One region of the Nocardioides sp. NBC_00850 genome, then DNA from elsewhere that is predicted to be linked to it. Evidence: predicted binding sites of a transcription regulator. Region 1 holds the regulator's gene; the other holds the start of a gene.
The links. Region 1 encodes LexA, which represses DNA repair genes until DNA is damaged. Its sites were predicted from a motif close to TCGAACANNTGTTCGA; they were not measured.
Positions count from the first base shown of each region.

Region 2: a site for LexA is predicted at 9,009-9,024, ahead of OH802_RS25940 (DUF222 domain-containing protein). Genes of this name have one in related genera too.

Region 1 is NZ_CP108845.1:98,117-108,702, reverse strand. It holds gene OH802_RS00505 (SGNH/GDSL hydrolase family protein) at 1-407, shown strand, start outside; gene OH802_RS00500 (ATP-dependent DNA helicase) at 418-2,412, shown strand; gene OH802_RS00495 (MXAN_6640 family putative metalloprotease) at 2,468-3,976, opposite strand; gene OH802_RS00490 (alkaline phosphatase D family protein) at 4,099-5,781, opposite strand; gene lexA (transcriptional repressor LexA) at 5,868-6,635, opposite strand; gene OH802_RS00480 (LysM peptidoglycan-binding domain-containing protein) at 6,817-7,209, shown strand; gene OH802_RS00475 (hypothetical protein) at 7,321-8,214, opposite strand; gene nrdR (transcriptional regulator NrdR) at 8,613-9,113, shown strand; gene OH802_RS00465 (vitamin B12-dependent ribonucleotide reductase) at 9,278-10,586, shown strand, end outside.
Region 2 is NZ_CP108845.1:5,365,526-5,376,111, reverse strand. It holds gene OH802_RS25995 (SGNH/GDSL hydrolase family protein) at 1-398, shown strand, start outside; gene rph (ribonuclease PH) at 408-1,115, shown strand; gene OH802_RS25985 (non-canonical purine NTP pyrophosphatase) at 1,105-1,734, shown strand; gene OH802_RS25980 (2-phosphosulfolactate phosphatase) at 1,754-2,521, shown strand; gene OH802_RS25975 (cytochrome c biogenesis CcdA family protein) at 2,505-3,239, opposite strand; gene OH802_RS25970 (thioredoxin family protein) at 3,236-3,709, opposite strand; gene cls (cardiolipin synthase) at 3,761-5,215, opposite strand; gene OH802_RS25960 (alpha/beta hydrolase) at 5,255-6,148, shown strand; gene OH802_RS25955 (methyltransferase domain-containing protein) at 6,145-6,789, shown strand; gene OH802_RS25950 (hypothetical protein) at 6,809-7,381, shown strand; gene OH802_RS25945 (inositol monophosphatase family protein) at 7,392-8,630, opposite strand; gene OH802_RS25940 (DUF222 domain-containing protein) at 9,037-10,299, shown strand; gene OH802_RS25935 (ribose-5-phosphate isomerase) at 10,452-10,586, shown strand, end outside.

The DNA of each region.
Region 1 (10,586 bases):
TGATGGAGCGGTGCGGCCCGATCTCGTTCCCCGAGCGTGTTCCCGACGCGGTGGCGCAGGGGGCCGACCTGGTCGTGCTCGAGGGCGGCATCAACGACTCCAAGAGCGATCTCGACGACGTCGAGAAGGGCTTCCGGGCCACCCTGGACGAGCTGAAGGGTCACGAGGTGATCGTGCTCAGCGCGCCCAAGGTGAACTCCCGCGCCAAGGCCATCCGGGGCGTCAACAAGATGATGCGGCGGGTCTCGGCGGAGTACGGGGTGACGTACATCAACGTCTTCGACCTCGAGCTGCCCATGCTCGCGGACAACACCCACCTGACGGTGGCGGGTCACATGCAGTTCGGGGAGATCGTCGCCCGCCGGATCGCGGAGAGCCGATCGGAGACTGTCCCCGCCCACGGCTAAGGTTGCCCGAGTGACCGCAACCGAGACCGCCTCCCAGACGCCCGTACGTGAAGCCCTGGCGGATGCGGTCGCGACCCTCGGTGGGGCCACCCGTGAGGGTCAGGTGCTGATGGCCGACGCGGTCGCACAGGCCCTGGCCGACGAGGAGCACCTGCTGGTCGAGGCCGGCACCGGCACCGGGAAGTCGCTGGCCTACCTGGTCCCGTCGCTGCTCCACGACAGCCGGGTCGTGGTCGCCACCGCGACCCTGGCGCTGCAGCACCAGCTCGTCGAGCGTGACCTGCCGCGCCTGGTCAAGGCGATCGGCTCGCGCCCCGGCATCGACGCGTCCTACGCCGTCCTCAAGGGCCGCTCCAACTACGCCTGCCTCCACCGGGTGCGCGAGGGCGCTCCCGACGACCAGGGCACCCTGGTCGACGTCCCGCTGGGCCCGATGGCCGAGAAGGTCCTCGAGCTGCGCAGCTGGGCCGAGAAGCAGGCGGAGAAGGGCGGCAGCGGCGAGCGCGACTCCGCGCCCCGCCACACCGACCGCGAGTGGCGCCAGGTCTCCGTCAACCACCGCGACTGCCTCGGTGCCGCCAAGTGCCCCTTCGGCGAGGAGTGCTTCGCCGAGGTCGCCCGCGACAAGGCCCAGAAGAGCCACCTGATCGTCACCAACCACTCCCTGCTCGCGATCGACGCGATCGAGGGCGTGCCGATGATCCCGGAGTACGACGCCGTGGTGATCGACGAGGCCCACGAGCTCGTCGCCCGGGTGACCCAGGCGGCGACCGACGAGCTGACCGCGGCCGAGGTCGAGCGGGCCGCCCGGCGGGCCCAGAAGCACATCGAGGGCTCCGAGGCCGACGATCTCGCCGACGCCTCCGACGCGTTGCGGGCCGCGATCAACGAGACCTCGCCCGGGCGGCTGATCACGCTGCCCGAGGTCGTCTCGGACGCCCTGGTGCTGGTGCGCGACGCCGCTCGGTCCGCGATCTCCGCGCTGCCGAAGCCGAAGGACTCCGAGGGCGCCGACCCCGGCTTCCAGCAGGCCAAGGGCGGCCTGCAGGAGGTCTTCACCACCGCCGAGCGGATGGCCGCGGCGTCCGAGCACGACGTGATCTGGCTCAACGAGGGCGGCGACCGGATCCCGCCCCGGCTCTGCGTCGCTCCGCTGCAGGTCTGGGCGCAGATGCGCGAGAAGCTGCTCACCGAGAAGACCGTCGTCTTCGCCTCGGCGACCCTCAAGCTCGGCGGCGACTTCGGCCCCGTGGCCGGATCCCTCGGGCTCAAGGCGGAGGAACGCACCGCGGTGGGCGCCGGGGCGCAGCGTACCGATGACGTGCTGCCGTGGATCGGCCTCGATGTCGGCAGCCCGTTCGACTACGGCAAGCAGGGGATCCTCTACGTCGCCCGCCACCTGCCTCCTCCCGGACGCGACGGGATGGGCGCCAAGACCCTCGACGAGATCGTCGACCTGGTCGACGCCGCCGACGGGCGTACGCTCGGGCTCTTCTCGTCCCGGCGTGCCGCCGAGGCCGCCGCCGAGGTGGTGCGCCAGAAGCTGCCTCACCTGACCACGCTGGCCCAAGGCGACGCGCAGCTGCCCGAGCTCGCCGCACAGTTCGTCGCCGACCCGCACACGGTGCTCTTCGGCACCCTGTCGCTGTGGCAGGGCCTCGACGTCCCCGGTGACACCTGCCAGCTCGTGATCATCGACCGGATCCCGTTCCCGCGGCCCGACGACCCGCTGATGTCGGCCCGGCAGCAGGCGGCCGACAAGGCCGGCGGCAACGGGTTCATGCAGGTCGCCGCCACACATGCGGCGCTGCTGCTCGCGCAGGGCGCCGGCCGGCTGATCCGCACCACCACCGACCGCGGCGTCGTGGCCGTCCTGGACGCCCGCCTGGCTACCGCCCGCTACGGTGGATTCCTCAAGGCCAGCCTGCCGCCGATGTGGGCCACGACCGACCCCGACGTCGTACGCAAGGCCCTCAAGCGGCTTTCGGAGATGGCCTCGTCCTAACCGAAAACCACGCCGAGTCGGCTCGTCATGACGAGCCGACTCGGCGTTGGTTGGGTCAGCGGTAGGTCTTCGCCCACCAGCGGTGGGTGGCCTTGTCGGGGGTCGCGACGCCGTGGCACGAGAACGCGGTGCCCTGGCCGCAGTTGAAGTTGCTGCTCGCGTTGGCGAAGGTGACTTCGACCTTGCGGATCCGCTTCGAGGAGAAGCCCTCGATGGTCTTGGTGGCGATGCCCTTGCTGTTGGGCTTGAGGTAGAAGACTCCGCGGGTGCCGTCGGTGCGGAAGACGCTGACCACGGCGCCGTTGGCGTTGGGCCGGGCCACGTCGACCTTGACCCGCAGCTTCCAGCCCTTGCCGACGTTCTTCGGGACGAGCCGCTGGGAGGCGTAGGTCAGGTGCTTGAGAGTGAACTTGCCGTCGACGGTCTGTCGCTTGGCGGGCAGCGCGGTGCGGCCGTCGTAGACCGGCGGGTAGTAGGCGCCGCCCTCGCTGTAGGTCTTCGAGGGGGCCAGGTTGGCGGCGGCGAAGCGGATGTACTCCTGCTTCAGCGTGGTGCCACGAGAGGCGAGCGCCTGCCGGATGGCGGTGGTGGAGTAGGTCGACGGCGCTCGGTTCCAGATCGAGAGGACAACCTCTGGCAGGGTCCCGCGCTCCTTGGCGAAGCGCTCGGACAGGTAGCGGAAGAAGATCCAGTTGCCGTAGATGCCGAGGTTGGAGGCGTAGGAGTTGTCCAGCGGCTTGCGCTGGTCCTCGAGCTGGCCGTAGCCCAGGTATTGCCGGTTGTCGTTGATGCTGTCGTAGACCTCGTCCTCGACCCAGGTCGCGGTGGACTCCATCATCCAGCGGTCCTCGCCGGCGTCGTAGGCGAACTGGACCGCGTGGAAGTATTCGTGAGCGGCGGTCACCCGGAGGTTCTCGGTGGGCGTGTTGACCGTGCCGTACTCGCTGGTGGCGTAGTCGTTGTCCATGACGCAGTAGGCCGTCGCGGCCGTCTTGGAGACCTTCGTCTCGGGCGCGCAGTAGCCGTAGTAGCCCTCGTCGTAGAGGTTCTCCAGGTAGATGTCGACCTTGCCCGGGGTGACCGACTTGTCGGCCGCGGGCTTGCGGTAGCCCGCCTGCACGTAGAGGTTGTGGACCTTCGTGACCACGTCACGGACCTGGTTCGCGTACGTCGTCGAGGCACGGTCGCCGCCCTTGCCCGGCGTGTAGTGGACGCAGACCACGTCGCTGCAGGTTTCGGTCGCGGTGCGCGGGCGAGCGAGCAGCTCACGCGCGGCCGCCTTGTTGGAGTCGTCCAGGGCGTCCTTGGCGTTCCACAGGTCGGTCAGCGCGATGGTCGCGTCAGGTCGGCCGGCGACGTGCCGCCCGGGCACGACCTGGCGGGCGCCGCGCACCGACTGGTTGCGCCTGACCTTCTTGGCCGCGGCGAGCGCCTCCCGGGCCGCCTTCTCCGTCACCGGCTGCTCGGCGCTGGTGTCACCGCCGGTCCTCACCGAGGTCGCCGGCGTCGAACCGGTTGCGGGCATGGTGGCGACGAACGTCGCGACGACCATGCCTGCGATCAAGACGAGGGATCGTTGTTTGCGGTTGATCCGGCGGGCAATGTTTCGCATGAGATACCAGACGTTCGGGAAGGCAGACCAGGGCAGTCTAAGCGCTGACCGCCGCTGTGTCCGGGGGACACGGCCTAGACGGGCTGCGTGACGTGATGGAGCCTGTTGCTTCCGGTTGCGGTGGCGTACGACCTGGTCCAAGTGGCGGTGGTGTTGGAGTCCTTGCGCTCGCCGATGACGTACCAGTCCATCTGGGCTCGGTTGCGGGTCACGTCGAGGACGGAGTAGCCGTGGTCGTCGAAGTTGAGATAGCGGACGTGGCGATTGGCGGTCCTGATGATGTTCTCGACCGTGAGGCTGACCGTGCGGCGTGGCGCGCCGAGGATGTCCTTGAGGTTGTTCGAGGTCACCGAGGTGGCCACGAACTCGACGCCGGCGGTCTTGCCGAGCGGGTAGACGGCGGAGTCGTACGGCAGGTCGCAGGCCCAGCCTGAGTGGATGTCGCCGGTGACGAAGACGGTGTCGGTGATCGCGTTGTTGCGGATGTGCTCGAAGAGCTCGGTGCGGTCGGCGGTGTAGCCGTCCCACTGGTCGACGTTGTAGGCGATGCCGTTGTCGGGCAGCAGGCCGGTGACATCGTTGACCGGAGTGATCAGGCTCTTGGGGAGCGCGCCGAAGGTGACCGGCGCGATCATCACCGGGTTGCCGACGATCTTCCACTGGGCATCGGTGAGCAGGCCGTCCTTGAGCCAGGCCAGCTGCTCGTCGCCGGTGATCGTGCGGTCGGGGTCGTCGACGCCGGCGAGGTCGGTGCGGGCGACCTGCTGGGAGCGGTAGGAGCGCAGGTCGAGCATGCTCAGCTCGAGCAGGCTTCCGAAACGCAGTCGCCGGTAGATGCGATCGTGAAGGTGGTCGTCGGTCTCCACCGTGGCGCCCTCAGTGGTCGCAGTGTCGACGCGCAGCGGCATCCACTCGTCGTAGGCCTGGTTGGCATTGGTCTTGCGGTCGATCCAATCGTACTCACCGGGCTCGTTGTTCTCGGCGCCGAGCAGCCAGGCGTCGTTGGCCGACTCGTGGTCGTCCCAGGTGACGATCCAGGGCAGCCGTGCGTGGGCGGCGGAGAGGTCGACGTCGCGCTTGTACTGCGCGTGCCGGATCCGGTAGTCGGCCAGCGTGTGCATCTCGTGGGCCGGCTCGTGCGGCCGGACGTCCTCGTTGGCCATGCCGTAGCCGTACTCGCCGGGCCCGTACTCGTAGAGGTAGTCGCCCAGGTGGAGGATCGCGTGCAGGTCGTCGCGGGCGGCCAGGTGGCGGTAGGACGCGAACCAGCCGGCCTGCAGGTTGGAGCAGGAGACCACCCCGAAACGTACGTTCTCCGGGGCCGCGTCCGCGGCCGGAGCGGTGCGGGTGCGGCCGACCCGACTGGTCTGGCCGTTGTAGGTGAAGCGGTAGAAGTACCAGCTCTCCGGGGCCAGACCGGTGACGTCGAGCTTCACGGTGTGGTCGCGGTGGGGGCCCGTCTGTTGGGATCCCTTCGCGGTGACGCGGCCGAAGTCGGCGGTGGGCGAGACCTCCCAGCGGACCAGGACCTCCTCACCCTGCCCGGACCCCGGAGTCGCGTCCGTCGTCGGCGTGACCCGGGTCCAGATGACCACGCGGTCCGGGAGCGGGTCGCCGGAGGCGACGCCGTGCTGGAAGTGGTTGAGCGAGCCGCTGGCGGCCTCGGCGGGCTCGGGGAGAGCGATGGCTCCGGCTCCTGCGGCGGTCGCCAGCCCGGCGGCGATGAGGGTGCGGCGGTCGATCTGCGTCTGGATCACGCTGTATGGAACGACGCAGCCGCCGGCCCTGTCATGGGCCGGCGGCTGGATTTCACGCAGTGTTCCCGGACTGGTTCCGGGAGGACTCAGAGGCTGCGCAGGACCGCCGTCACCTTGCCGAGGATCGTCGCGTGGGTGCCGTCGATCGGCTCGTACGCAGCGTTGTGCGGCAGCAGCCAGACCTTGCCGTCCTTGCGGGAGAGCGTCTTGACGGTGGCCTCACCGTCGATCAGCGCGGCCACGATCTCGCCGTTCTCGGCGGTCGGCTGCTGGCGCACGACCACGAAGTCGCCGTCGCAGATCGCCGCGTCGACCATCGAGTCACCGGAGACCGAGAGCAGGAAGAGGTCGCCGTTGCCGACCAGCTGCTTGGGCAGAGGGAAGACGTCCTCGATGCTCTGCTGGCTCGAGGTCTCCTCGGCCAGGATCGGGCCACCGGCCGCGATCCGCCCGACCAGCGGGACCATGGCGGCGTCGGGGTTGGGGTTGATGTCGGCATCGGCGGTGATCGTCGACTCGGGCTCCTCGCCGGACATGGCCTTGCGGTGGGCCATCACCTCCGGGAGGAAGACCTCGAGGGCGCGCGGTCGCTTCGGGTCCTTGCGGATCAGACCACGCTGCTCCAGCGCACGGAGCTGGTGGGCGACGCTGCTGGTGCTGGTCAGCCCGACCGCGGCGCCGATCTCGCGCATGCTGGGCGGGTAGCCGCGCTGCTCGATGCTGTCGCGCAGGTGAGCGAGGATGCGCTGCTGACGCGGCGTGAGCCCGGTCGCGTCCGGCGGCCCGTCGGGCAGCTCGCGGACGCGGCTCTTCTTCGAACCGCCTGATCCGGTGCCTGTCTTCTGCGTGGTCATGTCACCACATTAGTCCCTCTGGCACCACGACATCAAACATTTGTTCGACCTCATGCGCGGCGCGTGTCGGTGTTCGAAAATTCTTGGGGTCGCTACTTGCGTTGTTCGAACACGTGATCTACCTTCGAACATGTGCTCGATCGAACACGTGATCGAGAGACCGTGATCAGGAGGCCGTGAGATGAGTGCAACAGTCTATGTGCTGCCAGTAGCCGAGCCGCCGCGTCCGGCGCCTGAGGTGCGTCGCTCGACCGTGCGGCTCACTCGTCGCGGCCGAGTCGTCGTGTTCGCATTCGCGCTCGTCGTGCTCTTCGGGATCGCGCTGATCGGGGCGCGGGTGGCGTTCGCGGTGGAGAACGGTGCCGACACTGATGCCGGATTTCGTGGCCCCGCCCCCTCCGCCCACACGATGGTCGTCGGCGATGGCGACACGCTCTGGGATATCTCCTCGAAGGCCGTCGCCGGCACCGACTCTTCGATTCGGGAGATGGAGCAGACGATCAAGGATCTCAACAGTCTCGAGTCCTCGATGCTCGTGTCCGGGCAGACGCTGATCATCCCGACCGCGCCCTAGCGCCTATAGATGTCCGGCTGCTCCTTCGACCCTGGCGGCCGGCTACCGGGGAAAAAGAGTGAGAGTGCTGCAGACGATGGGAAGCGTCTGCAGCACTCTCGCTGCGTCGGGTCAGTGGCGCCCGCGGTAGGGGCTGTCCGGCTCGGCCGGCGGCCACTGCTTGTTGCGGGTGCTGTGCCGCGGCGGCCACTCGTCGTCCGGCTCGACCGGCGGGTCCTGGGGCTGGCGCTGGGTGGGCATCGCCTGGGTCGCGGCGGGGTCCTGGGTCAGTCGAGCCCGCGAGCCGGTCTGGCCGTAGCCGGTCGGGGTCTGGTAGGCGCCGGACTGATACTGCGGGGAGCCGGCCTGCTGGGTGGGGTAGCTGTCCGTGCCGTATCCCTGCGAGCCGTACCCCGGAGTGCTCTGCGGCGTCGACGTCGGTGTCGGCGGGCTGGAGTAGTAGGGCTGTGGGGTGGGCGGCGGGCTGGTCGGCGGCTGGTAGGCCGATGCGCCGTAGGCGGCCCGGCTGCCGGTGTTGCCGTAGCCCTGATCGCTGCTGGGGTAGCCGTAGGGCGACTGGGAGCCGGTGTCGGTGTAGGCCGAGCGGTTCGAGGTGTCGCCGTAGGGCGGCTGGCTCCCGGTGTCGGAGCTGTGCCGGCCGTAGCCGGTGTCGTCGTAGCCGTAGGAGCCGGTGCCGTAGTAGTCCTGCTCCGGGTAAGCCTGCTCAGGGTAGGCCTGGTCGGAGTAGGCCGGGGCCGAGTAGTCCTGCTCCTCGACGTAGGCGTTGGAGTGGCTTCCGGTGTAGTCGTCGGAGGGTGGCGGGGTGGGGGAGCCGGAGAAGGCCCGCCAGGCCTTCCCGGCGAAGGTGAAGGTCAGGAAGAGGCAGGCGACTGCAACGACCGCCGCGATGGCGAGCTTCGCCCAGGCGCCGGAATCGCCTCCCCGTGCGTCGGCCCCGAAACCGACGGCGACCCACACGAGCACTCCCCAGATGACGAGGAATGCCAGTGTCGCGATCGCAGGCAAGATGAAAGGTGGCCGGGGACCGCTTCTGGGGCGCGTGCCTCTCCGCGACCCGACGCGATTTCCTCCGGAGATGTTTGTCACGGGGGTCATTCTTACTCATCCAGGCCAGTCCGTCGCCGCTGAACCGGAATCTTTCGGTGTTTGACCGGCGACACGCCGGACACGCGGGTAAACCCGACCCTCGCTTGCATCGTCGTGGGGGCGGGCGTACGGTTACCACTACATCTAGTAGTTACACCGCTGTAGTTATCCACATCTAGTTCACATGAACAGGTGGATGGCCCACAGCGATGGGGGTGTTGTTCCACAGGGACTCACGCTCATATCCACAGGTTCCACAGGCTCGGGCCGCCAATGAGACGGCCTGGATCCACAGGTCTCACGAGAGGGGCTCTACCGTGCACTGTCCGTTCTGCCGACACAGCGACACCAAGGTGCTCGACTCCCGCGTGGCCGAGGACGGTGGCCAGATCCGGCGCCGCCGGGTCTGCCAGGAATGTGGGAAGCGGTTCACGACCGTCGAGCAGATGCAGCTGATGGTGGCCAAGCGCTCCGGCGCAGCGGAGCCGTTCAGCCGCGACAAGGCGGTGCACGGCGTACGCAAGGCATGCAAGGGCCGGCCGGTCACCGAGGACCAGCTCGCCTGCCTCGGCCAGGAGGTCGAGCAGGCGCTGCGCAGCCAGGGGCTGGCCGAGGTTCCCAGCAACGAGGTGGGGCTGGCGATCCTCGCGCCGCTGCGCGAGCTCGACGAGGTGGCCTACCTGCGCTTCGCGAGCGTCTACCGGGCCTTCGGCTCGGTGGAGGACTTCGAGCGTGAGATCCAGATGCTGCGTACGGAACGGGAAGTCCAGGACTTCGAGGCAGAACATCCGGTCGAGGCCCCGGTGGGCTCCGACTAGGTCCCACGGGACACACAGACCGGCCCGGGCAGGCCGTGGGGAAGCGACCTGCTCGGGCCAATCAACGGCACAGCCAGCGGAAACAGATAGAACAGAGCAAGGACTCCACCATCAGCACCGACCAGCAGTACGGCACAGCGATCGATGACAACAGGGGGAACGAAATGACAGACACGGCAGCAGAGGCACAGGCATCGTCGAAGACGGGCGCCGGGCTGAAGATCGAGCGGATCTTCAGCACCGAGGGCGTTCACCCTTACGACGAGATCACCTGGGAGCGGCGCGACGTCGTCCAGAAGAACTGGAAGACCGGCGCGACCGTCTTCGAGCAGACCGGAGTGGAGTTCCCTGACTTCTGGTCGATCAACGCCTCGACGATCGTGACGACCAAGTACTTCCGCGGCGCCATCGGCACCGAGAAGCGTGAGCAGAGCCTGAAGCAGCTGATCGACCGGGTCGTGAACACCTACGTCGCATCCGGCAAGGAGAACGACTACTTCGCCTCCGACGCCGACGCCGACCTCTTCGGCCGCGAGCTCACCTGGCTGCTGGTCAACCAGCACTTCGCCTTCAACTCGCCGGTCTGGTTCAACGTCGGCACCGAGTCCCCCCAGCAGGTCTCGGCCTGCTTCATCCTCTCGGTCGACGACTCCATGGACTCGATCCTGAACTGGTACAAGGAGGAGGGCCTGATCTTCAAGGGCGGCTCCGGTGCCGGTCTCAACCTCTCCCGCATCCGCTCCTCCAAGGAGCTGCTGAAGTCCTCCGGCGGCACCGCCTCCGGCCCGGTCTCCTTCATGCGCGGCGCCGACGCGTCCGCGGGCACCATCAAGTCCGGTGGCGCCACCCGCCGCGCGGCGAAGATGGTCGTGCTCGACGTCGACCACCCCGACATCGAGGAGTTCGTCGAGACCAAGGCGCGCGAGGAGGACAAGATCCGCGCGCTGCGCGACGCCGGCTTCGACATGGACCTGGGCGGCAAGGACATCTCGTCCGTGCAGTACCAGAACGCCAACAACTCCGTGCGCGTCTCCGACGAGTTCATGCGCGCCGTCGAGGAGGGCAAGAAGTTCGGCCTCCGGGCGCGTACGACCGGTGAGGTCATCGAGGAGATCGACGCCCGCGAGCTGTTCCGCAAGATCTCGATCGCCGCGTGGGAGTGTGCCGACCCGGGTCTGCAGTACGACGACACGATCAACGACTGGCACACCAACCCGGAGACGGGCCGGATCACCGGCTCCAACCCGTGCTCGGAGTACATGTCGCTGGACAACTCCTCCTGCAACCTGGCGTCGCTGAACCTGCTGAAGTTCCTCAAGGACGACGACACCTTCGACGCCGTGCGCTTCCAGCAGGCCTGTGAGGTCGTCTTCACCGCGATGGACATCTCCATCTGCTTCGCCGACTTCCCGACCGAGGCGATCGGCGAGACCACCCGCGACTACCGCCAGCTCGGCATCGGGTACGCCAACC
Region 2 (10,586 bases), 880 kb from region 1:
GGGTGAAGCGGTCGATCCAGCGGCGTACGGCCGATCTCAACGCCATCTGGGACGAGGTCCATGCCACCTACGGTGGTCTGCGGCTGGACCTGGGTGCGGTTCCCGACCTGCACGAGCGGAGGTTCTGGGCCGCCGACCGGCTGCATCCCTCCGAGCTCGGCCACCGGCGGATGGCGCGTGCGTTCGGCGAGCAGCTGGTGACGTACGGCTTCACCTTCGAGCCGCCTAGCCTCGAGCCGGCCGGCGGGCTGCCGACCACCTGGCGGCAGGATCTGGCCTGGATGGCTGGTGAGGGTGTGCCGTGGATGGGTCGGCGGGCACGGGATCTGGGGCCGTGGGTCGTACGCCGGGCATGGGCTCGACCCAGCGGTGAACCCAGTCGGGAGAGCGTTGCATAGGGTGGTCTCGTGACCACACGAGCTGACGGGCGCGCCGACGACGAGCTGCGCCCCATCAAGATCACCCGCAACTGGCTCGACCACGCGGCCGGTTCCGTCCTCATCGAGTTCGGCAAGACCCGCGTCCTGTGCGCCGCCTCGGCCTCCGAGGGCGTGCCGCGCTGGCGCAAGGGCTCCGGGCTGGGCTGGGTGACGGCGGAGTACGCCATGCTGCCGGCCTCGACCCACGAGCGCTCCTCGCGCGAGTCGGTGAAGGGCAAGATCGGCGGACGTACGCACGAGATCTCGCGCCTCATCGGGCGCTCGCTGCGCGCCGTGATCGACTACAAGGCCCTGGGCGAGAACACGATCAACATCGACTGCGACGTGCTGCAGGCCGACGGCGGGACGCGTACGGCAGCCATCACCGGCGCCTATGTCGCGCTGTCCGACGCGGTGGCCTCGCTGGGCGTGCAGAAGGCGCTGACCGGCTCCGTCGCGGCGATCTCGGTCGGGATCATCGACGGTGTGCCGCGCCTCGACCTCCCCTACGAGGAGGACGTGCGCGCCGAGACCGACATGAACATCGTGATGACCGGCGAGGGCAAGTTCGTCGAGGTGCAGGGCACCGCCGAGGGCGTCGCCTTCGACCGCGCCGAGCTCGACGCCCTGCTGGCGCTGGGCGAGAAGGGCTGCGCCGACCTGACCAAGCTGCAGGAGGCCGCACTTGCCGGCTGAGCCGAAGATCCACGTCGCCTCGCGCAACGCCAAAAAGCTTGAGGAGATGTTCCGGATCCTCTCGCCGCTGGTGCCCGGGGTCTCGGTCGTCGGCCTCGACGACGTCACCCACTACGACGAGCCGGTCGAGGACGCCCCGACGTTCGAGGGCAACGCGCTGATCAAGGCGCGGGCCGGGTACGCGGCCACCGGTCTGCCGACCGTCGCGGACGACTCCGGTCTCTGCGTCGACGCGCTCAACGGGATGCCCGGGGTGCTCTCGGCACGCTGGGGCGGCCCGCCGCTGGGCTCGAAAGATTTGGCGGACGAGCGCAACAACGAGCTGCTCCTGGCTCAGCTCTCCGACGTGCCCGACGAGCGCCGCGGCGCCCACTTCGCCTGTGCGATCGCCTTCGTCTGGGACGGTGGCGAGATCGTCGTCGAGGGCCGCATGGACGGCCGGATCATCCGCGAGGTCCGCGGTGACGGCGGCTTCGGCTACGACGTCCTGTTCGTCGCGGTCGACACCGAGGACGGACGTACGTCTGCCGAGCTGTCGATCGCGGAGAAGGACGCCATCTCCCACCGCGGTCGCGCCCTGCGCGAGATCTCCCCGAAGATCGCCGCCGCACTCGGCTAGGGGTCACTAGCCTCGGCGGGTGACCACCTTCGACGCGCAGCACCGTCAGCACGGCTACCGGTTCCGCCTCGAGTGGGGGCCGGTGGGCGCCGAGGCGATCGGCCCGGTGGACATCGCCGTCGTGGTGGACGTGCTCTCGTTCACCACGACGCTGACGGTCGCCGTCGAGCGCGGGATCGAGGTGTTCCCGTTCCGGTGGCGGGACGACCGGGCGGAGGCGTACGCACGCGAGCACGACGCCGTTCTCGCGGTGCAGCGTCAGGACGCGGTGCCGGGCCGGCCCTCGCTCTCGCCCGCGTCGCTGCGCCAGGCCGAGGGCGTCCGGCGGCTCGTGCTGCCCTCGCCCAACGGCTCTACGATCAGCACCCTGCTCGCCGACGGAGGTGCCACGGTCGTCGGTGCCTCGCTCCGCAACCGCACCGCGGTCGCCGAGTGGCTGGCTCCTCGCTGCGCCGAGGGCGCGAGCGTCGCGTTCATCGCGTCGGGGGAGCGCTGGCCGGACGGCACGCTCCGCCCCGCGGTCGAGGATCTCTGGGGTGCCGGCGCGGTCCTGGCCGCTCTCGACCCGGACGATCTCTCGCCCGAGGCCGCGATGGCGCGCGACGCGTTCCGGGCCGCAGATCTCCCGGACGCGCTCCATGCCTGCTCCGGTGGGCGGGAGCTGGCCGCGAAGGGCTACGCCGACGATGTGGTCGTGGCCTCCGAGGTGGACGGCTCGTCGGTGGTGCCGCTCCTGCGCGGCCGGTCGTTCGCGTCGGCCACAGGCGGGCTCACTGATCCGTGCTGAGCCGACCCTCCAGACCGATCTGCCAGTCGAAGACCCCCTGCTCCACGAGCAGGGCGAGCAGGGCCTTGTCCAGCCCGGTCGCGATCGCGACGCCGATGAGCACGAGGACGACGCCGAGCACCTTGTGGAACGCGCCCTCGGGGTCGATCGCCCACCTGAGCCGGGCGATCAGCGCCCGCCCACCCGCCATGACCGCGGCCAGCAGGAGCGTCAGGCCTGCTACGTACGCGAGCAGGTAGCCGAGCCCGCGCAGCGGCTCAGCCGGAAGGATGGCGGCCACGATCAAGGCGTACGTCGGGCTGCAGGCGCTGAAGACCGGCCCCATGCTCGCGCCCAGGAGGATGTCGCCGCCGATCCCGCGACGGGTGCTCGCCCGGGCCAGACGCTCCTGGGCGCGCGATCCGAGCCCGAGCCGGAACGCCACCGCGTCCCACAGCCGTGGCCAGATCATCACGACACCGAAGAGCGCCACGATCACACCCGAGACGACGCTCCAGAACCGTGGCGGGACGTCGATCAAGAGGGTCGTCGACTTGAGCAGGACGCTGAACACGATGACGGAGACGCCGAGCGCGGCCACCGCCACCCACGGCCGTCGCTCGCCGGTCCCGCGGGAGAGGCCGTACCCACGGGAGAATATGGCCGGCACGAACGCCACCACGCACGGGGCGAGCACCGAGAGCGCTCCGGCGAGGAACGACGCGAGCAGCAGCGTCACCGGGTGTTCTCGAGAATGGCCTCGACCGACTTGTCCTGGCCGTAGCCCGACCAGAGCTTGACCGTCTTGCCGGCGGGGTCGACGCGTACGAAGGTCGACTGGATCGTCACCCCGTGCTGCTTGCGCAGGTCGGTCGCGGAGTCGTAGTCGACCTTCAGGATCTGTGCCCCGTCAGGCACCTCGCCGCTCTTGATCGCCTCCTCGAACCCGCGGCACTCGGGACACCAGGGTGCGTGGAAGAAGAGGATCGTGTCGGTGTAGCACTCGTCGGCGACGGCCGCCTCGGAGTAGTCGGAGTAGCGTCCCGTTGCCTCGCACGAGGGGGACGGGTCGTTCCCGGCTGCGGGCGAGGTGGGCGACGTGCTCGCGCTGGTGGTGGGCGATGCCGAGTCATCGGCGGTCTCCGCCGAGCCGCAGCCGACGGTCACCGCGCAGAGGATGGTCAACAGGGCCAGGATTCGGGTGCTCACGGGCATGGGTTCGGAGCGTACGTTCCCGCGGACTGGTGTGTGCAGGAGACTTCATTGGAGAGCGGCGGTCAGGCGCAGCACGTTGTCGACGTACGCCGCGACCTTCGGCCGCGCGAGCCACTCCTCGAGCAGCAGCTCGCGGGAGATGGTCCGGTAGCTGTCCTCGACCTTCCGCAGCTGTGCCACCGGTTCGCCGTCGAAGAGCATCAGCGAGATCTCGTAGTTGAGGGCGAAGGAGCGCATGTCCATGTTGCTCGAGCCGAGTACGGCGACCTCGTCGTCGATGCTGAAGTGCTTGGAGTGCAGGACGGCGGGCTTGGGGTAGAGGTAGATGCGGACACCGGCCTTCAGCAGCGCCTCGTAGTAGGAGCGCTGGGCGTGGTAGACCATGAACTGGTCCTTGCCCTCGCTGACGAAGAGCTCGACCTCGACGCCGCGGCGGGCGGCGGTGGTGACCGCGTAGAGGAGCGACTCGTCGGGCACGAAGTAGGGGCTGGTGATCGAGATCCGCTTCTTGGCGGCGTACATGAGGTGGGTGAACGCGCGCAGGTTGTTCTCGGCGTCGACACCCGGTCCGCTGGGCACGATCTGACCGGTCACGTCGCCGGCGCGCGGCGCGGTGGCGGCCAGCTCGGACCGCAGCAGCTCCCCGGTCTCGGTGTCCCAGTCGCTGGCGAACACGACGTTCAGCGCAGTCACCAGCGGACCCTCGATCCGGGCGTTCAGCTCGACCCACTCCCGGCCGGCCCGGTGGTTCTTGGGCTTGTTGTAGCCGGGCTCGATGAGGTTCTGCGAGCCCGTGAACGCGACCCGGCCGTCGACGACCAGGAGCTTGCGGTGGTTGCGCAGGTCGGGGCGGCGGATCTGGCCGCGGAGGGGGTCGATCGGCAGCAGCGGGTGCCAGTCGATGCCGGAGGCGTTGAGCCGCTTGACGAGCGGTCGCCAGAGCGGGATGCCGCGCGAGCCCAGGTGGTCGAGGAGGAGCCGGACGCTCACCCCACGCGCCGCGGCCCGGTCGAGGGCGTCGAAGAACGGCTCGGTCATGTGGTCGCAGGCGGTGATGTAGAACTGCACGTGCACGTACGTCTCGGCCTCGTCTACCGCGGCCGTCATCGCCTCGATGGAGGCGGCGTAGTCGTCGATCAGATCGATCAGGTTCCCCGCCGTGGCAGGCAGCGAACCGAGCCGCTCGTTCAGCTCGATCGTGGCCGCGTCGACCTCGGAGATCGTCTTCTGGTGCGGCGTCCTCGGTAGGCCGCGTACGTAGCTCAGCACCTCCTCGTTGAGCGCCCGCTGCCGCTCGTGACGCCGGCGATCCAGCCGGGTCTGACCGAGCAGCAGGTAGCCGATCAGGCCGATTCCCGGGATGAAGAAGATGGCCAGCAGCCACGCCATCGCACTGCTCGGACGCCGGTTCTTCGGCACCACCCCGAGCGCGATGATCTTGACCAGCAGGTCGATGATGTAGATCGAGGTCCCCATGACCCCCGCCACTGTCATGCGCATCAGCATGCACCACCGCCACTCGTGTGGGAATCTTCTGACATGGTTCGACTCTTCCCTGCCGCCCGCCGTGCCATCGCTGCCGAGGAGGCCTCGCCGCCGGTCTGGGAGGTCGACGTCGCCGCCCAGCGCGACCAGGCCCGCAAGCTGGCCGCGGCCGAGGCGAAGGAGGAGGTCGCGGAGGTCGCCGGGATCGACGCCGACGGGGTTCCGTGCCGGCTCTACACCCCCGAGGACGTACGCGAGGGGGTGATCGTCCACCTCCACGGCGGTGGCTTCGTCTTCAACGACGTCGAGGTCCACGACGCCGCGTGCCGGCGGCTGGCCAACCGGAGTGGGCTGCGGGTGTTGTCGGTCGACTACCGCAGGCCTCCGGAGCACCCCTATCCGGCGGCTCCCGACGACGTCGACACGGTCGTCAAGTGGCTGGGCAACGACTCGCTGCTGAGTACGTTGCCGGCGTACGTCCACGGCGACAGCGCCGGCGGCAACCTCGCCCTCGTCGCGGCGCTGCGCAACCCGGGCGTCTTCGGCGCGATGGTGCTCGTCTACCCGTTCCTCGACCCGTCGATGAGCACCCCGGGCTACGCGATGGAGGACGGCTGGAACGAGGAGGCGGCGTGGTACTGGAAGCAGTACGCCGCCACCGAGGCCGATCTCCGCAACCCCGACCTCGGCCCCTATCTCGCCTCTGACCCGGAGCTTCGCGGCCTGCCGCCGACGCTGATCGTCAGCGCCGAGGGCGACATCCTCACCGACGAGAACGAGGACTTCGCGCTCCGGCTGGCCGATCTCGGCGTCGAGGTGGTCGCCTTCCGTGCGGTCGGCCAGATCCACGGTTTCTGGCGCCACGGTCAGACCTTCCCGGCCGCGGAGTCAGTGATGGCGATGACCGCTGCCTTCTTGAGCCAGCACAGCATGCGGGGACGTCAGTGACGGAGCCCTACGACGTCACCGAGGTCCGGGCTGCCTACGACACCGTCTCCAAGGCGTACGCCGAGATCGTCGACCCGACGATCACCGAGACCTCCTTCGACGCCGGTGTCCTCGACACGTTCGTCAGCTACGTACGCAAGGACGGTGGCGGGCTGGTCGGCGACATCGGCTGCGGGCCCGGGCGGGTGACGGCCTATCTGGCCGAGCGGGGGATCGACGTCTTCGGGGTCGACCTGTCGACGGGCATGATCGCGCAGGCCAAGGAGCGGCATCCGGCGCTCCGGTTCGAGGTCGGCGACATGGCGCGCCTCCCGCTCCGCGACGGTGAGCTCGCCGGGGTGCTGGCCTGGTACTCGCTCATCCACACCCCGCCCGCGCGCCGGCCCGAGGTCATCGCCGAGCTCGCCCGGGTCACCCGCCGCGGCGGCCGGTTCGTGACCGCGTTCCAGGTCGGGGACGAGCACGTACGCCACATCGGCGCCTATGGCCACGACGTCACCTTCGATGGCTACCGGCTCCCTGTCGAGGCGACCAGCGCCCTGCTCGAGGAGGCGGGTTTCGAGGTCACCGCGACGGTGGTGCGCTCCGCCGAGGACTGGGAGCGGACGCCGCAGGCGTATCTCGTCGCGCGCCGTCGCTGACGACCGATAGGTTGCGCCCATGACGCAGCAGCCGTACCACGTCCCCCGCTTCTTCCTCCGCCAGAAAGTGACGCCCTTCACCAACAAGTACGTCGCTCAGGCCGCCAACGCCGACGGCTCCGAGGGGCAGGTGCTCGCCTTCGCGCAGCAGAAGCGGCTGGCGTTCAAGGAGCAGGTGACGTTCTACGCCGACGAGTCGAAGTCGCAGGCGGTCTTCGCGTTCAAGGCGCGTGCGGTGATGGACCTCAACGCAGGCTACGACGTCACCGACCCGAGCGGTGCGGCGCTGGGCTTCTTCCGCAAGGACTTCGGCAAGAGCCTGCTGCGCTCGACGTTCCAGGTCGAGGGTCCGGGCTACGCCGGCTCCGGTCAGGAGCGCAACCAGGTGATCGCCATCCTGCGCCGCTTCACCGAGCTCGACTTCCTCCCGATCCACTTCGACTACGTGTCCTCCGAGGGTCAGCCGCTGGTCTCGATCGAGCGCCGCTTCGCCTTCCGCGACAAGTACACGGTCACCGTCCACGACCCGCGCGTCGACTTCCGGGTCGCTGCTGCCCTCGCGGTCGCGATGGACGCGCTGATGCAGCGCTGAGCCGCTCGGCTCAGGCTGGGCTCGTTCGGTCCGGGTCCGCCGCCGCCAGGTGCGGGCGGACCAGGTCCAGCAGCAGCTGGTGGGTGGCCGCGTCGGCCGCGGCGATCATCCCGCGGCCGGTGTGGATCGGGTCGCCGTTGAGGTCGGTGACGACGCAGCCGGCGGCCTGGCACAGTGCGATGCCGGCGGTGAAGTGGACGCTTCCCTCGAGGTGGCCGTCGGTGACGTACGCCGCCCGCCGGCCGGCCGCGACCCAGGCGACCGCGAGGGTGGAGGACATCACGCGCGGGCCGAACTGGGCTCGCAGGCGCGGGTCGGCGACGAGCTGCCCGCCGACGAACGGCCGGTCGAGCGGGCCGTCGCACTGGATGTCGACGAGCCGGGTGCGGGGGCTCGGGGTCAGGACGGTGTCCCCGCCGCCCTGGCGCAACCAGGCGGAGGTCGCGTCGGTCCAGAAGATCTCTTCGCTGATCGGATCCGTCGAGACCGCCGTCTCGACGCCGTCGGGTGTTACGAGCGCGACGTTCACCGCGGCGAGCGGGGTCTGGGCGGCGTAGTTGAGGGTCCCGCAGAGCGGGTCGACCAACCATCGCCGCTCGCTGTCGCCGCTGCGCCCGGTCTCCTCGCCCTCGAAGGCGTCCTCGGGCCGGTACGTCGCGATCGTCTCCCGGATCGCCTTCTCCGAGGCGATGTCCGCCTCGGTCGCGAAGTCGGTCGGGGACTTGTCGAAGTGGCTCAGGTCGGTGCCGTACATCTCTCTGACGACCGCTGCCCCCGCGGTAGCGGCCGCGATCGCGACGGCTTGGTCCGGGAACGCCGCCCGGAACGCGTCGATCGCGGGGTCGGGGGACTCCTCCGGCTCGTCGCCGATGAACACCGCCACCACCTCGGCCTCGGGATCCTCGGTCAGCGCCGGCAGGATCCTGTCGCGCCAGCTCCGCACGTTGGGATGGTCGTAGTCGACGTACGCCTCCGCAGGCGAGAGGAGCTCGATCGCCCGCTCGAGCTCGTCTCGGGACAGCCGGTACGCCGCGGTTCCGCGCTTGTGACCGACGACTGTCGCGATCACCACGGCCGGGAGGCGGTGGCCGTAGGCGTTGACCAGGGGGAAATGTTCTGGCTTGTGGTCGGGTGCTGTCGATGGGCGGAGGCCGACGCCGTGGGCGTTCGGGGGCGTCCAGCCGTCGATCGCTGACTCGAACCTTGATCTTGCCGCGAGGATCTCGTCCATCGTCGTCCAGTGGTCCACGGTGGGGGAATCTATCGGTGCCTTCGTCTTTCGCGGACTGCTTTTCGGGGTTGGGGTTGGCCGCCGACCCGTTTTCGAGGGTCTTCTCGATCTGGACCGGCGTCAAGGACGCCCTTCGGGCGCCGGCTTCGCCGGCCGCTTCGCGGTCCTGGACTCCGGACCAGATCGAGAAAGGAATTGGCTGGCTATCGGGGCGGCGGCCCGGGTGTGGCGCGGAGAGATCTTGCTCGAGACGGGTGATGTTGATGGGGCGGGAGGGTGGCCCTTCGGGCCACTTACCATCCAAAGAGGCGAGGTCGTTCGCTCGCCGCGAAAATAGTCGTTGAACTGGTCAAATAGGTGGAAACTGGAGTGCAGGCGGCGTAGAATCAGACCCATCACAACACCCGTTTGAAGGGATGGATCGATGAGTCTCGGCCGCGACATCGACCACTGGGGCACCAACCCCGGCGACGCGATCGACGCTGCCTTGAAGGCCATCGAGACCGCCCTCCAAGAACTCCTCGCGACCGATCCCACCTACTGGCGCACTGGGCAGAAGAAAGACCTGCTGGAACGGTTGGAGAAGCTCCAGGCCCAACAAGCCGCGTTGAAACTCCGGGTGCTCGCGTCTGCCGGTGACATCGCTGAGGAGACCGGTGCCAAGGACGCCTCCGGGTGGATGCGGACCAACCTCCTGGTCGACAAGGCTGTCGCCCGCTCGCAGATCAAGCTCGCAACCGGTGTCGCGAAGTACGACCTCGTGGCCACTGGCCTGGCCGAAGGTGTGGTGTCCCAGGACAAGGCGCGGGTGATCACCCAGGCCCTCGATGCCATCGAGACCGATCCGGCCGCCAGCAGCGAGGACCTGGTCCTGGCCGAGAAACTGCTCGTCGACCATGCGACCCGCCTCACCGCGAACGAGCTGAAGATCGTCGGACGACGGATCCTCGCCGAGATCGACCCCGAACGATTCGAAGCCGCCGAAGCCAAAGCCCTCCAACGGGAGGAGGAGCACGCCCAACGGCGCACCTTCTTCTCCTCCCGCGACAACGGCGACGGCACCATCGACATCCACGCCCGCGTCTCCCGCACTGTCGGGATGCGGCTCCGCACCCAGTTGGACGCGCTGGCCCAGCCGCGGAAGCTCTCGGCCGAGAACCGCGGCCGCAAGGCCCCCTATGACCGGCTCCTGGGTCAGGCCTTCGCCCGCATCATCGAGACCTACGACGTCAACAACTTGCCCCGCCACGGTGGCCACGGCACCACGGTGTTCATCACCATGAACGTCGATGACCTCCGCAAAGACCTCGGCACCGCAGTCCTCGGCTTCGCCGGCGAGCAGATCACCGCCGCCGAAGCCCGCCGGATGGCCTGCAACGCCGACCTCGTCCCGGTCGTGTTGGGCACCGACTCCGAGATCCTCGACTTCGGACGCACCGCCCGGTTGGCGTATCCGATCCAACACCGTGCACTCCGGCTACGGGACAAGTGTTGCCAAGCCGAAGACTGCGACGCACCAGCAGCCTGGACCGAGGCCCACCACCTCAAACCCTGGTCGGAAGGCGGCCTCACCAACCTGGCCAACATGGTCCTGCTCTGCGCGAGCGACCATCGCCGAATCCATGACCCCACCTACGGGTATGAGCGACTTCCGGATGGGCGGATCCGGTTCGCCCGACGTACCTGAGCGAGCTGCTCTGGCGCGACCGCTCACCCGTGCGTCCTTACTCCGGGATCCGGCGAGAACACCCTCCGTAACGGGTCGGCGGCCTCAGCCCAACAAGAGACACCAACCCACCAAATCCGAAGATGGGCCAGCGGTAAGAGAGGATGGGCGGCATGCGCGTCCACATCGGCTGTGACCATGCCGGTCTCGAACTGAAGTCCCACCTGATCAACCGTCTGACGGAGCTCGGCTACGAGCCTGTCGACCATGGCCCGTTCGTCTACGACGCACTCGACGACTACCCGGTC